2 linked regions of the Rosistilla ulvae genome follow. The protein of the gene in region 1 interacts with the protein of each later gene in a pairwise test. Links are inferred from orthologs where the notes say so. Each region holds a gene or a part of one and is shown in the gene's direction. Other genes may lie near its edges.

Region 1 (8,229 bases):
ACGGACACGTTGTCAAAGATTTGTTGGCTTGATCGGTCTCACGTCGACGCCCCGCATCAGTCGATAGTTATCTCGGACAGAATGTCGATCGCAACGCGTGCGATCGTCGCGTGCAGCGGGTATAACATGCGATCCCATGGATGCCGTTGCGCGTGCCAGCCGCCCCCTTTTCTATCCGAAACGCTGTGAGAGATCGATGAAACCGATTGTTCAGATTTCGTTGGACCTGACGACGATAGCCGAAGCGCTCGAGACAGCCGAACTGGCGATCCGCGCCGGCGTCGACTGGATCGAAGCGGGGACGCCGCTGATCTTGGCCGAAGGCTTGCATGGCATCCGCGCTCTGCGAGAACGATTCCCCGACGTGCCGATCGTCGCCGACCTGAAGACGATGGACGGCGGATACTTGGAAGCGGAGATGATGGCGGGTGCCGGTGCGACGCACGTCGTCGTGATGGCTCAAGCTCACGACGAGACGATCGAGTGCGTCGTCAAAGCGGGACGCGATTACGGCGTCGGCGTGATGGGCGACAACATGGCCTATGACACGATGGTCGATGGCGCGCGGCGGCTGGAAGACCTCGGCTGCGACTACATCGTGCATCACATTGGGTACGATCATCGCCGCGGAATCGCAGCGGCTGGCGGACGGATGCCGAGCCCACTGGACGATCTGCGAGCCGTTGTCGATGCGGTCAAGATTCCCGTCCAAGCTGTCGGCGGTCTGTCGATCGAAGAAGCGATCCAATGTCCGGCTTATGGGGCCCCGTTGGTTGTTTTGGGAGCGCCGCTGACGATCGATGCCGATGCATTTAAGACGGCTGATGGCGACCTGGAAAGTTCGCTTCGCCTGATCTGTGAAAAAGTACATGCCTACGACGAGGTGCAACGATGAAATCGCCAGCGATAGTTAACTTTGCCCCCGATCCGGGAAGCGTCGAGATCCGAGAATTCCAGCGGCCGACGATCGGGACCGACGACGTGCTGGTCGAAGTCGCCGCGGTCGGCGTCTGCGGCAGCGACTTGCACCAATGGACGGCGACCCACAGCTGGCCGGTCAACTATCCGGTAGTGCTGGGACATGAATTTGCGGGAACGATCGTCGAAACGGGAGCCAACGTTGCCAGCTGGCGCGAAGGGGACCGGATCGCCAGCGAAACCGCGGCGATCATCGACGTCGACAATCCGATGTCGCGGCGTGGGTTGTACAACCTGGATCCGACTCGGAAGGGCTTTGGTTATGGAGTCGACGGGGCGATGACTCGGTTTGTCCGCGTCCCCAGCCGCTGTTTGCATCGCGTTCCCGACGCGCTGGCGTTTGAACACGCTGCGGTCACCGAACCGTGCTGCGTCGCTTACAACGCTGTCGTCAAAAATTCGCGGATCGAACCGGGAGACCGCGTGCTAGTGATCGGTCCCGGAACGATTGGGATCCTGTGCGCCGCGGTGGCAAAGCTTGTCGGTGCCGACGTCGCCGTGTTGGGGCTGGAATCGGACACGCACCGGTTTGCTGTCGCCCAGAAATATGGCGTCACGACGCTCACCGACGCCAGTGAATGGGCTCGCCAGGGAGACGGATTGGGCGTCGACGTCGTGATCGATGCGGCGGGTGTTTCCAGCACGCTGCAATTGGCGATCGAATTGGTCCGCCCCGCCGGATGGATCACCAAAGTCGGCTGGGGCCCCAAACCGCTGGGCTTCTCGATCGACCCGCTGGTTCAAAAAAATGTGACATTGCAGGGGAGCTTCAGCCACAATTGGCCGATCTGGGAACGGGTGATCAGCCTGTTGACCTCCAAACAATTAGACGTTCAACCGATTGTCGGCGGGACGTTTGGAATCGGGCAATGGCAGCAGGCGTTCGAGCGAATGCACCACGGAGAGATCGTTAAATCGGTGATCCTGCCTGGCCAGGAATGACAATTGTTGGAACAACAATTCTCCGCGTGCAGCGTCGAATGGAGGGCGGGTAGGTGAAGTTGCTGAGAAATTTATCATCAATGCTGAAGATGGACAGTTGCCCAGTAGATCGCTGGATGCCAAAATCTAATGGGGAAACATACAATTTTACGACGTTCATTTTGTCGGCCAGTAAAGATTGGGTCACAAGTCAGGAACAGGCGACATGACCGAGGTTACGCTCACAGTTCTGCATGGTAGTGATCGTGGAAAAGTGTTCCGCGACATCGCGCCCCCCGTAACGATCGGGCGCGAAGAGGGGAACACGATCCAATTAAACGATGAACGGATCAGCCGCTGTCATCTGAAGATTCAGTTTGACAACGACCGCCTGGTGTTGACCGATCTGGATAGCACCAACGGCACCAAGGTCAATGGTCAGGAGAGCCATCTGCGGATCTTGCGTCATGGCGATCTGGTTTCGGTGGGACGGAGCATGTTGCTGGTTGGAACCGAGGAACAGATCGCAGCCCGGGTCGCCGCGCTGCAGGCGGCCAGCGACAAGAACATCGGGGCGACGATGACCCAGGATCTTTCCGCGGGGGAAGGGAGTTCGGGGCTCGAGTTCGAGGTTGGCGAACGAAACACGGATCGTGAGGCGGCGGGCACTTTGGGGATGATCGAAACCCCGGAAATCCCCGACCGGTTATCTCCCAGCCAAGCAGCCCAGATGTGTGAGGTGCTCGAATTTTTGCACCAGCGGCTGCAAAAGCTGATCGATCACGCCCAGATCGATGAACGGACTCAAGAGGTCGTCATCGACTATGCGGCTTGGCAACGGATGATCGATCTACAATCCAAAATCGGCACGATGATACGCAAGGCGGCCGATCCCGATTGGATGGATTGAACGTCGTCGTCAAGTCCGGTTTAAATCTCGCCGACGAAGTCGTAACGTAGAGTCGGTATCGCGCGCCAGACGCTCTGGACCGCGTTTTCGCTGCGCGGCATTGCAGTTACAAGTCAAGCAGGACCTTTGCTGGGAATCGGATTCATGAACGCTCGACCATTTACGCACTTGCATTGTCACAGCCACTACAGCCTGTTGGACGGTGCCAGTTCGATCCCCAAACTGGTCCAACGTTGCAGCGAACATGGCATGAATGCGCTGGCGTTGACCGACCACGGCAACCTGCACGGCGCGCTTGAGTTCTACCGCACGGCAAGAGCTGCCAACATCAACCCGATCGTCGGCTACGAAGCCTACATCGCCCCGGGCAGCCGATTCGACAAGGGTTCCGGTGGCGGCAGCCGCGACGCCAGCTACCACCTGACGCTGCTGGCTCAGAACAAAACAGGCTTTCAGAATCTCATCCGCCTGGCCTCCAAAGCGAGCCTGGAAGGGTTCTACTTCAAGCCGCGGATCGACAAACAGATCCTGGAAGAATTCAGCGAGGGGATCGTCTGTCTGTCGGGGTGCGTGAGCAGCGAATTCAGCCGCGCGATCCTCAAGGGATCTTCGACCGAAGAGATCGAGAAGGAGGCGATGGGAGTGGCCAGTTGGTTCGAACGCGTTTTTGGCGATCGCTACTTTATCGAAGTCATGAACAACGGCGTCGACATCCAACGCCAGCAACTGGCCGGCGCCGTCGATATCGCCAACAAGATGGGCTTGCCCGTCGTCGCGACCAGCGATTGCCACTACGTCGATCCCGACGATGCTGAAGCTCAGGATGTGATGTTGTGCATCAACACCGGCCGCTTCCGGACCGATACGTCGCGGATGAAGATGGACGGGAACCAGTACTTCCTGCGCACGCCCGACCAGATGTACGAGAAGTTCCCCGGACTCGAGGACGCTGTTGCGCGCAGCCAGGAGATCGCCGATTCGGTCAACTTGGAACTCAACCTCGGCAAGTTCTACTTTCCAAATTTCGAAGTTCCCGAAAATAAGACAGCTACCCAATATCTGCGTGAGCTATGTATCACGGGGCTGAAAGACCGTTACAAGGGCGACCGCGATCGGCTGCCCGATGGAGATGACGGCGACCTTTCCGAAGAGGTGCACGCGCGGCTCGAACGCGAACTGGGCGTGATCGACAAGCTCGGTTTCCCGACCTACTTCTTGATCGTATGGGACTTTGTTTTACACGGCCGCAGTAAAGGCATCTGGGCGACGGTTCGTGGTAGCGGTGTAGGGGCGATCGTTTGTTATGCGTTGTATCTGTCGCACGTCTGCCCGCTGAAATACGATCTGCTGTTCGAGCGGTTCTTGGATGAAAACCGGAAAGAGCCGCCAGATATCGACGTCGACTTCGACAAGGACCGCCGGGTCGAAGTAATCGACTACGTGAAGGAGAAATACGGGCACGATAACGTTTGCCAGATCGGTACGTTTGGAACCTTGGCGGCTCGCGCGGCGATCAAAGATGTAGGCCGCGCATTGGGGATCCCGCTGTTTCGCGTGAACCAGATCACCGAGATGGTTCCCGACGAACTAAAGATCACGATCGCCAAAGCGCTCGAAAAGAACGAGGAGCTGCAGAAGACTTACGACGGCGATTCGGAGGTCCGCGAACTGTTGGACCTGGCGATGCGGATCGAGGGGCTGGCGCGGAACGTCGGCACCCACGCCGCGGCGGTTGTGATCGCGGATAAACCGCTGTCGGAATACCTGCCGATCGGTCGGGTTCCCGGCAAGCAGGACGTGATCACGCAGTGGTCGATGAACGACGTGGAATCCGCCGGCCTGTTGAAGATGGATTTCTTGGGGCTTCGCAACCTCACGATCCTCAGCAAGGCCGTCGATCTGATCGAACAGACCACCGGCGAGCGGATCGATCCTCAGAACTTCCCGCTGGACGACAAGGCCAGCTACGCGCTGCTGCAGCGCGGTGAAACCAAAGGTGTTTTCCAGCTGGAATCCGGTGGTATTCGCGACCTGTTGCAGCGGATGAAACCGGATAGTTTCCACGACATCATCGCGACAGCGGCGTTGTATCGTCCCGGCCCGTTGGAGGGCGGTATGGTCGATACCTACGTGAACGTGAAACACGGCAAGGAAGAGCCGGAATACAAGCACCCGGTGCTCGAAGAGATCCTCGCCGAAACCAACTCGGTGATGGTTTACCAAGAACAGGTGATGCGGATTTTGAACCGCTTGGGCGGCATCCCGCTGGCCAACGCGTACACCTGTATTAAGGCGATCAGTAAGAAAAAAGAAGCGCTGATCAACCAGAACCACGAGAAGTTCATCGAGGGGACGATCGCCAACGGGCTTACGAAGAAAGAGGCCGACGACATTTGGGTGATGATCCAAAAGTTCGCTGGCTACGGCTTCAACAAGTCGCACTCGACAGCTTATGCGTTGGTAGCTTTCCAAACCGCATATCTCAAAGCCCACTATCCGGTGGAGTTCATGGCGGCGTTGTTGTCGAGCGACATCAGCGGGCGGAACTTTAAGCGTAAGGATGCGCTTATCGAGCACATGGAAGATTGCCAACGGATGAACATCGAGATCGTTAATCCGAACGTCAACGTTAGCGATTCGGACTTCTCGGTTTCCGACGGAAAGATCATCTTTGGCATGTCGGCGATCAAGGGTTGCGGCGGTGGGACCGCGGTCGCGATCGCGGAGGAACGGCACGCCAATGGACCGTTCAAAGACATCTTCGATTTTTGCGAACGGGTCGATCCGCAACGATGTAATCGCGCGGCGGTCGAAACGTTGATCAAAGCCGGTGCCATGGACGACTTTGGCAAACGCGGACAACTGCACGCCGCGTTGGATCGCGCCTTGCAAAGCGGAGCGGCGGCGCTTGCCGATCGCAAGAGCGGTCAAAAGAGCCTGTTTGGTGAATTTGAAGACGCTGTCGAGGAGGAAGAGGACGAGGATCCCACCAACGCCCTGCCCGACGTCGAAGACTGGCCCGAACGGCAAGCGATGCTGGCTGAAAAAGAGGTTCTGGGATATTACCTGACCAGCCATCCGCTGGCCGAATTCGAACAGAAACTGAGCACCTTCCGGACGCACAAAACCAGCCAATTGATCGAGTGCGAGGATCGCACCGAAGTGATCATCGGCGGAATGATGAGTTCGATTAAAATCGCCCACACCAAAAACCCAAAGCCCGGTGCGCCGTCGAAGTATGCGAACTTTGACCTCGAGGATGTCGAGGGCCCGATTCGCTGCATCCTCTGGCCCGACGGCTATCAAAAGATGGGCGAGATGGTTCTCCCCGACGCGGTCTTGATCGTGCGCGGTGTCGTCGATCGGCGTGGTGGTGGCGACGAGATCAACTTGATCGTCAACGAATTGGTACCGCTGGATGAACTCGACGCCAAATACACCCGCGGGATCTTACTCGATCTCGACGAAACGACCCACGACGAGATGTTGCCTCACGTTCGCGAGGTCCTTCGCGGTTATCCCGGCGGACAGGAACTGATGGTCTCGATGCACCTGAAGACGGGCGAAGCCGTGGTGATGCGGAGCCAAAAGTACAAGGTCCAGGTCAACAATGAACTGCGCGATCGAATCGACGATCTGTTGGGCCCCGGACATTACAAACTGCTGATCACACGCCCCAAAGTGGCTCCCGGCGTGCAACAAAAGAAATACTAGCTGTCGGTGCTGCACAGATCGCAACACGGCCGCAAGCCCAACCGCACCTACTTGGGGGTGATCGTACCGATCACCGTCAACTCGTAATCGCCAGCGATCGTCTCTGCGAGGTTCTCTTCCAAATAGACGACGCGCAAAAGGAACTTTCCATCGCTAGCTCCGGTCACTTCGGCCGTAACCATGGCGACGCCATCTCCCATTTTGTAGTCGGTCTCATCTGCAAAATGAGTGACTCTCCAATCGTCGGAAGCAAGAAAGATGCTACCGCTGGCATTGGACAGGAACAAAAACGCATCGCGTTTTACAGAAGCATTTGTAGTGTGCGTGAAAGCCTGATCGGTTTCAAACGTAGCGATCGCGCCAGCGACGTTATTGCACGTCACCTGCCAGGGCTGCCATTCAAATGTCTGATTGGCCTCGGTCAGATCGTGTTCCATCTCTGCGAGACTGTTGGTGGCATTGATCGCCACCAAACCGGGCACTCGGACCTGGAACCGTTGTTGATCTTGGGTCTCTTGCGCCTGGACAACGGAAACCAAAAGCGGCAGCGCAACAGCGGAAGCCAAGAGGGGTCGAATGATACGTGTCATACTTAGTACCAAAGGGAGATCAGGGGAAAAGGGGGGTGGTTGTTCGTTGAATCAAGAATAGCTTCCAACAAGCCGCTGGCCGCAAATTATTAGGGCATTCCGATGCATCCGTTTGTTGGGGGATTTTCACGACAGATCTTTCCGCAGGCGGTTGGTTTCGTTAGTCAATGTCTCTAACTACCGACACGGTCACATCAATCCACTCTACCGGGGGAGATGCGATAGGAGCAACGCATTACCTTGGTAAAACGGGGGAAATATCGGCTTGTTTTCTTTGCCAGCGCCACGTTTCTGACTTATTAATTTCGCACAGCAAATCACGACTGCGAAATTGGCAGCGTGCGAGCTGCGACCGGCTTTGGGGCGTTGCCGTCACTTCAGACGACAACACAAGCCGGGAAAATGGGGCAGACATAACGATTTAATGTGCTGAAACAGTCACTTCGGCTGTTCATCACTCTACCCACGGCCGATGTATACATCGGTACCCCTGTTTTTCAACGAGGTTCAGACAATGTTCCGCAATCCAATTGCCCCAGTTCTTTCGCTCGGTATGTCTTTGGCTTTCGCTGCCAGTGGACACGCTCAAGTCACCGACAGTGAGTTGTTCCGCATTACCGTTCCATCGACCCTGTCGATTACGGCCCCCACTAGCGAAATCTCGCAAATCCACGACGAAACCGACAACGATCAAAGCTTCCCAGCCCAACGCTGGTTGGTGACGGCAAACAACACCGCGGGAGCGATCGCGGTATTCCAGACCGACCAAGCGTTTACGCACACCGCCGACAGCAGCTACAAACGAGATGCCTTGGTGACACTGGCCAAGGTCGCTGGCGATGCCTGGAGCGTGACCACTCCATCGGCCAGCACCTCTTATGCGTCGTCGAGTGAAATCGCTTCCGTAGCGGCCGAATCATCGGCCCCTGGTGCCGCCAGTTTCGATCTTGGGGTCAGCCTCGTCGAAGAGACCTTCACCGACCTGGCAGCTGGTGACTACGAGTTGACGGTAACGGGTACCATCACGGCCAAATAGCTTGGGCGATGCGTTGCGGGGAAACACTCCAACAACGCCGCCAGCCCCCGTTCTGAATCGACGGTCGTGACTGATACGAC
Region 2 (7,047 bases), 1.2 Mb from region 1 along the record:
GGCAACTGGAACCACCAATTGCATCTCGGCCAGGTAGGTGGTGAATGTGGCCGATTCAAATCGCAACCAATAGGCGCAGATCGTCGCCATGGCAAACGCGGGGGTCAGGAAAAGAGCCCCTGAAAAACGCGAGCGGAATCTGGCAACCCAAGGGGACCGGGAGATTTCTCTAATATGTTGACGGATCGGTTTGCGGTCGACCATCGCTGCCTCGAATGATTTTACTGGTTGGGAGGGCTGCAAGGAGCCTTGCCTGCAGGTGGGAAAAACAGAGTTTTTTGTGAGTCGCCCGGTTTCAATCTCCGGCCGGGGCGAAAACGCCGCTGTACCCCACTCTTTGCGGCGGGAGTCTAAGAATTTGTGAGGGCCCGATACAAGGTCACTTCCTTGCGATAATCAAAGCGTCACCACCAAAGGGGAGGTTGGGGGTCAGAGTTGGCTTCCGTTGGCAAACGGTTTCCTGTATAAAAGCGGACAACGCCGTTAGCCGGTACTTTGGATTGAAAGAGACCAGACGGCTAACCCGCTTCGATTGCCCGAAGAGCCAACCAATACAATGATGTCGGACCACTGGAAATCAATTGCTAAGTTTTTGGGAACTCCCGGCCTGCCAGACGATCCGGCGCCAGAGGAAGAATCCCAGCCAGCTGTTGATGACAAGCCTGCAGCCACCGAACCGGTAGGCGCAGCAGAAGACGTAAAACCACAAGCTCCAAGCGACGAGATTCGCTGGGAGCGTGATGCCGCAAAAGACGACGCCCAGGCCGCTGCGATTCTTGGTTCTCCCGAACCAAAATCGGAACCGTTGCCCGGGTTCGGTGCGGACCCGCACGCCTCCACCGGTGGCAATTGGGACAGCCTTGTCGAAAGTTTCGGGATCGAAGCTGCAAGCGAACCGGCGGCTCCTGTCGCGCAACCGCGCGAAGAGGTTCCTGTTCCCGCAGCGGCTGAGAAGCGAAGTTCGCGTCCCCCGCGTCGCCAAGAACCGAGCGGCGGATTTGGCCAGGGCCTCGGTTTCGAAGCGCCAGCTGAACCCGAAGCGAATGAAGTTCAATCGGCTGAATCGGTCGAAGAAGTCGATCCGCTGGACGGATTCGGCAAGCTGCCCGACGAAGATTCGCCGCGCAGCCGTGGTCGCGGTCGTCGCGATCAAGGATCTCGCAGTCGCCGTGAGGGTTCGCGTGACCGTGAAGAGGAGCCCCGGGAACGGAGTGAAGAAGCTAGCGAGCAGGTTGAAGAAACCCGTGAACGTAGTGGATCGGCCCCTGGTCGCGATGAAGAGTCGCGTGGCCGTGGTGAAGGACGCCGTACGAGAGGTGGACGCGGTCGTCGTGGTGCACGTCGCGACGCGTTGCCGCAAGACGAGGCTTCGCTAGAAGAGCCGCAATCCGAAAAGCGGAACACCGAAGAACGGAAGTCCGAAGGGCGACAAGCGGAGCGATCGTTTGGCGAAGCTCCAGCTCGCAAGTCGGGTGGTTCTCGTCGACGCAGCGAATCTTTCGAAAAACCAAAACGGCCGGAAGTCGATGATCTTTTGAACTTTGCATCGTTCAACGATCTTCCCGACGACGTCGATGAACTCGATCTGGTCGGTGACGAGTCGTCGGACGATGACGTCGCTGTCGTCGAAAGCTCCCAACGCGACGATGTTGAAGCTTCCGAACGCAGCGATGCCGAAGCGGAAGAGGGTGAAGAGGGCGGAACACGTCGACGTCGACGCGGCCGTCGTGGTGGTCGACGCCGTGGCCGCGGTGGAAACGGTGGAGCATCCGAATCGAGCGAGACCGCCGATTCGAACGTGTCGCCCGAACCGGAAGCGGAAGTCGCTGTGCCGAAGGTGAGCGAATTCGACGACGATCACGAGGACGATGACGAAGTGATCGCGCTGCGTCGCGGCAATCGCCGCCGTCGCGGACGCCGTGGGCGAGGTGGTTCGGGTGAAGGACGCGAGGAATCGACCGGTCGGGACGAAAGTTCTGGCGGCCGAGATCTGGCGAAACCCGAAGCTGAAGCCGAAGTTCGTCAATCGTCCCGACGTGGCGAAGCGAGCCGGGACGAAGCGGAGGAAGATATCAAGCCTCGTCAACGCGACATTCCGTCGTGGATCGAGACCGTCGACCTGCTGGTTCAACCGAACATCAACGCGCGTGGAAAGCGATCTGCCCCACGCGGCCGTGGTGGCAAGGGTAGGCGTCGCGATAGCGAATAAATGCTGTCAACCCTGTTTGACCTTCTCGACGTAAGGGTCTAAAACCAGGGCTGGTGTTGAGTTCGTCGATTTGCTTTCAGATGGTGACCCTTGCGATGGGGAACCGCGAATTTGGTCAGGCCTTAACTGGAGCAGCCATAAGCGGGGTACCTTTGTGCAGGGGTTGCCATCCGGAAGCAAATCGAAGCGACATCGGCCTTCTTGCCTCAAGCGTTTCTCAAAACAGCACTGCACTGCGCGGCCCCTCGGATGTCGGACTCTCCTGCAAGCGATGCAAAAAATCACGATGATGACAAGTACATCGTCGTTGCTCGCCGTTATCGACCGTTGCAATTTGACCAATTGGTCGGCCAGGAGAACGCCACGCGGGCGTTGATGAATGCGATCGAAACCGGTCGCGTCGGACACGCCTATCTGTTCACCGGGGCTCGTGGGGTTGGTAAGACCAGCACGGCGCGGATCTTCGCCAAAGCGCTCAATGCGCCCGAAGGGCCTACCGCCACGCCTGACAATTCGTCCGATATCTGCCAAGCGATCGATGCGGGTGAGGATATCGATGTGCTGGAAATCGATGGTGCCAGCAATCGTGGTATCGATGAGATTCGCCAGTTGCGTGCGGGTGTGGGGATGCGTCCCAGTCGCGCTCGCTACAAGATCTACATCATCGATGAAGTCCACATGCTCACCCAGCAGGCGTTTAATGCCCTGCTGAAGACGCTCGAAGAGCCCCCCGAGCACGTCAAGTTCATCTTCTGCACGACCGACCCGGAAAAGATCCCGATCACGGTCCTCAGCCGCTGTCAGCGGTTCGATTTTGCGCCGGTCGAAACCGAAGCGATTCTCGCGCGGTTGGAAGAGATCGTGCAGTCCGAAGGTTGCCAAGCCGATCAAGACGCGTTGCGTTTGTTGGCTCGCCGAGCCGCCGGTTCGATGCGGGATAGCCAGTCGTTATTGGAGCAGGTGCTCAGTTTTGCCACCGATCGAATCACCGTCGATCAAGTGCATTCGATGCTGGGGACCGCCGATGACACGCGGCTTTCGGCACTGGCTGTCGGTTTGATCGATCGCGATCCCGCAGCGGTCTTGAAAATGGTCGACGATGCGGTGATGGGTGGCATCGACGCGGGGCAATTGGCGGAACAACTGTTGGGCTATTTCCGCGACCTGATGACCGCCACGGTCGGCTGTGGTGTCGATATGTTGCGGCACGCCGCTCCCGGTTCGTATGACGATCTTGCGGCCCAGGGGAACCGGTTGGGGATTCATACGATCTTGGTGATCGTGGGAATCATCGACCAGGCGATTACAAGAATGCGCCAAAGTGTCCACAGCCGCGTCTTGCTGGAAGCCGCGCTGGTGCAGATCTGTCGTTTGGCCGATCTGCAGGCGATTTCCGACGTCGTAGCGGGTTTGCGGCAGGTGTCGGCCGGTGGGGCCGCACCAGTTCAGCCGGCGGCGGTCGAAAAAAAAAACATTGACCTAGCGTCGAACGCTCCTGCGGCGGCTTCCGTTCCGCCTGCAAATGTCGCTCGTTCCGCGTCGCCAGCGGGAAGTGCCCCGCCCCCAGCGGCGAACGCGGCTCCCCCCGCTGCTGTTGCTCCGAACGCTCCGGCTCCGGCTCCGTCATCGAGCGTCCCTGCTCCTGCGGCTCCGCGTCCGGTCGCCGCGCCGACGGCGGTCGCAGAGCGCCCAGCCAGTGGCGGTGCCGCCGTGTCGCCCCCCGCAGCTGCCTCGCCCAGTCCCCCTGGTCCAGTCTCTCGTCCTGCGGCGGCCTCGCAAAATGCGGCTGCAGCGGTTGCTGTGCAGGAGCCGCCCAGCAACAACGGTGCACCCGCCGCTTCCGGACAGTGGGATGCCGAGTACGTAAGATCGATGTGGAGGGGAGCGATCGCGTCGTTGGACGATATGACGGCAAACTATGCGAAAAACGCTCAACGTGTGGAGCCTGCGGGGGATGGTGCGATCCGTGTCTACTTTCCAAGTGCTCGCAGTTTGGACAAGGTAAGTTGCGAGAAGCCCGAGCGGCGGAGTAAATTAGAAGCGGCGTTGGCGGCGGTTGCAAAGCGGCATGTCCACTACGATTGCTTCTTGATCGAAGCTCCTCCAAGCCAGAAGCCGGTCCGGCGGGCATTGACCAGTGCCGATCGGGCCCGTCGCCAACGCGAGGTTGAACAAGAGCCGATCATTGCGAAAATGATGGAGTTGTTCGACGCCGAGGTGGTGAAGGTGATTCCAGCGAAGGAAGAAGATTAGCACGAAGTTCCCTCGGTGGGGAATTTTGAGCTGTAGTGGTCTGGCTTTTGCTGTATGGGTGGCTCGCTCGGTTTCGGGCTGCGTTAACGATCGTGCGTCCCTTGGGGGCACAGCGTTTTGGGCGATCGGTCTCGGGAGTGCGAAGCGAGCACGAAGCATTCAATCAAAATCAATATCAACGGGCAAACGGTTCCATGTTCAAAGGACTGTCAGACATCGCATCGCTGATGCAGCAGGCGCAAAAGTTGCCGGCCAAGATGGAAGAGATCAATCGTCAATTGCAATCGGAGCGAGTCAGCGGCTCGGCCGGTGGCGGGATGGTCACCGTCGAGATGAACGGCGCCGGTGAAGTCACGGCGGTTCGGATCGAGCAGGAGTTGATGGCTCAGGGGGATCGCGAGCTGATCGAGGACCTGTTGCCGGGAGCGATCAACGATGCCAGTGCCAAAGCGAAGGCGTTGCAAGCCGAATCGATGCAAGGCCTAACCGGCGGGATCAGTCTGCCCGGCATGGAAGCGGCGTTGGCCAAGTTTACCGGCGGCGGTGGTGGAGCCAACTGAGATGGCCGAGCTGACTCAGTCGGTTGCCGACATGATCGACCAGTTGGGGCGGTTGCCCGGAATCGGTCGCAAGAGCGCCGAACGGCTCGCCTATCATCTTTTGCGAGTCCCGAAATCCGAAGCCCTCGCGTTGGCCGATTCGATCCGATCGGTGCGAGAAAACGTCCGCTACTGCGATAGCTGTTTTAACCTCTCCGAAGGGGCCCGTTGTCCTATCTGTGCCGATCCCAGTCGCGATCAAACACGGTTGTGTATCGTCGAACAACCTCGCGATCTGATCTCGCTGGAACAGTCGGGGATGTTCCGCGGTTTGTACCATGTGTTGTTGGGGCGAATCGCTCCTTTGGACGGGATCGGCCCCGATCAATTGACGATCGATCCGTTGGTCGATCGGGTCCGCTTGGGCAACTTCACCGAAGTGATCATGGCGACCAATCCGACGGTGGAAGGGGATGGGACGAGCCTATACATCTCGAACCTTCTGCAAGATTATCCCGTGGAAATAACTCGTCTAGCACGCGGGATCACCGCCGGTAGTGTGTTAGAATTTACGAACAAAGAGATCCTTGCCGATGCGTTAAATGGCCGTCAAAAGCTGTGACATTGACCGCGCGGCGGCGTCTGGTTTATGCCAGAATGGATGCTGGTGGTGGTTGTCTGTCGCGGCATCGCGAAACGGATCTGCCGCAGCCGATAATTGATTGTAAAACGTTAAACCTCGCCGCCCACGTTCGTGAGTTGGCCGTCTACCTCAAATAAGACTATTCCGATGCGTATCTCAATGGGCTTTGAACAGCGTCAGCAACAAGTTCAAAAGCTGGCCCCACGGATGATCCAATCGATGGAGATCTTGCAGTTGCCGTTGCTGGCGTTGCAGGAGCGTGTCGAGCAGGAGATGAACGAAAATCCGTTGCTGGAGGTCCAGGACGACGATCCGCAATTGCCGGACGATCCCGAGGAGACCTACGAGAATCCCGATGCGCCAACCGAATCCGAACGGGAGCTTGTGGTCGATAACGACCACGATAATCAGGACGATTTCGAACGCTTGTTGAACATGAAGAACGAGCTTCCCAATACGTTCGACGAGCCGTTCCGCAAATCGTCCAACCAGATGCAGGAGGAGGGTGACCGGCGGCACGATCTGATGGCGAACGCCGAGGCCCATCCCGAATCGCTGAACGATTTTCTGCTGCACCAATTGGCCGAACTCGATATCGACACCGATGTCGAATTGATGGCCGAACGCATTATCAGCACGCTCGATGCCCGCGACGGAGGATACCTGCGGACGCCGCTTAGCGATCTATTGCCGTCGAACCACACTCCCGAAGACCTCGAATTGGCCAAGCGCGCCTTGGCGGTCGTTCAGTCGTTGGAGCCGACTGGAATTGCGGCTCGCGATCTGTCGGAGTGCCTTCTGCTGCAATTGTCCGACAAAGATCCGTACTACGAGGAAATGAAGACGCTGATCACCGGGCATCTGGAGGATATCGCAGGCAACCGCTTGCCCGCGATCCAACGCAAAACCGGTTACTCGTTGGACAAGATTCAAAAGGTCAAAGACGAACTGCATTCGCTCAATCCCAAACCGGGAGCGGCGTTTATGGAGACCTATGTTCCGACAGTCACCCCCGATGTGATCGTCGAGCAGGACGATGAGGGGCAGTACAAGGTTCGCTTGGACGACGACCGCGTGCCGACCTTGTTCATCAGCGAATATTATCGCCAGCGATTGCAAGATCCATCGGCCACGACTGAAGAGCGCGAGTATATCAAACAGAAGATCAACGGGGCGCAGTGGTTGATCGATTCGATCGAACAGCGACGCAGCACGTTGACCAAGGTTTCTCAAGCGATCGTCGATCACCAGAAAGCGTTTCTCGATCTTGGCCCCGAAGCGATTGAGCCGCTGAAGATGCAGCAGATCGCCGATCGCGTGGGGGTGCATGTGACGACGGTCAGTCGCGCCGTCGACGACAAATGGATCCAAACCGCGCGAGGTATCCTGCCACTGAAGCGGTT

Evidence for each region.
Region 2: the proteins of dnaE (region 1) and dnaX interact in binary tests that used the Escherichia coli proteins (3 or more experiments, as listed by UniProt). The link is inferred for Rosistilla ulvae from one-to-one orthologs.

Annotation. Positions count from the first base shown.
Region 1 is NZ_CP036261.1:1,987,648-1,995,876, reverse strand. What follows is about bases 2,606-6,723. They hold dnaE (DNA polymerase III subunit alpha), read left to right. Parts: upstream 2,606-2,953; coding sequence 2,954-6,523; downstream 6,524-6,723. Other genes in these bases: EC9_RS07215 (hypothetical protein), read right to left, coding at 6,571-6,723; EC9_RS07225 (FHA domain-containing protein), read left to right, coding at 2,606-2,809. In the rest of the region: EC9_RS07240 (DUF1501 domain-containing protein), read left to right, coding at 1-32; EC9_RS07235 (orotidine 5'-phosphate decarboxylase / HUMPS family protein), read left to right, coding at 197-895; EC9_RS07230 (zinc-binding dehydrogenase), read left to right, coding at 892-1,920; more of EC9_RS07225, read left to right, coding at 2,126-2,605; more of EC9_RS07215, read right to left, coding at 6,724-7,113; EC9_RS07210 (hypothetical protein), read left to right, coding at 7,628-8,149. UniProt on the Escherichia coli protein: DNA polymerase III is a complex, multichain enzyme responsible for most of the replicative synthesis in bacteria. This DNA polymerase also exhibits 3' to 5' exonuclease activity. The alpha chain is the DNA polymerase catalytic subunit.
Region 2 is NZ_CP036261.1:3,169,841-3,176,887, forward strand. The notes cover bases 2,025-4,960. They hold dnaX (DNA polymerase III subunit gamma/tau), read left to right. Parts: upstream 2,025-2,458; coding sequence 2,459-4,462; downstream 4,463-4,960. Other genes in these bases: EC9_RS11235 (hypothetical protein), read left to right, coding at 2,025-2,209; EC9_RS11250 (YbaB/EbfC family nucleoid-associated protein), read left to right, coding at 4,657-4,960. In the rest of the region: EC9_RS11230 (polysaccharide biosynthesis protein), read right to left, coding at 1-90; more of EC9_RS11235, read left to right, coding at 557-2,024; more of EC9_RS11250, read left to right, coding at 4,961-5,022; recombination mediator RecR, read left to right, coding at 5,024-5,623; rpoN (RNA polymerase factor sigma-54), read left to right, coding at 5,792-7,047. UniProt on the Escherichia coli protein: Part of the beta sliding clamp loading complex, which hydrolyzes ATP to load the beta clamp onto primed DNA to form the DNA replication pre-initiation complex.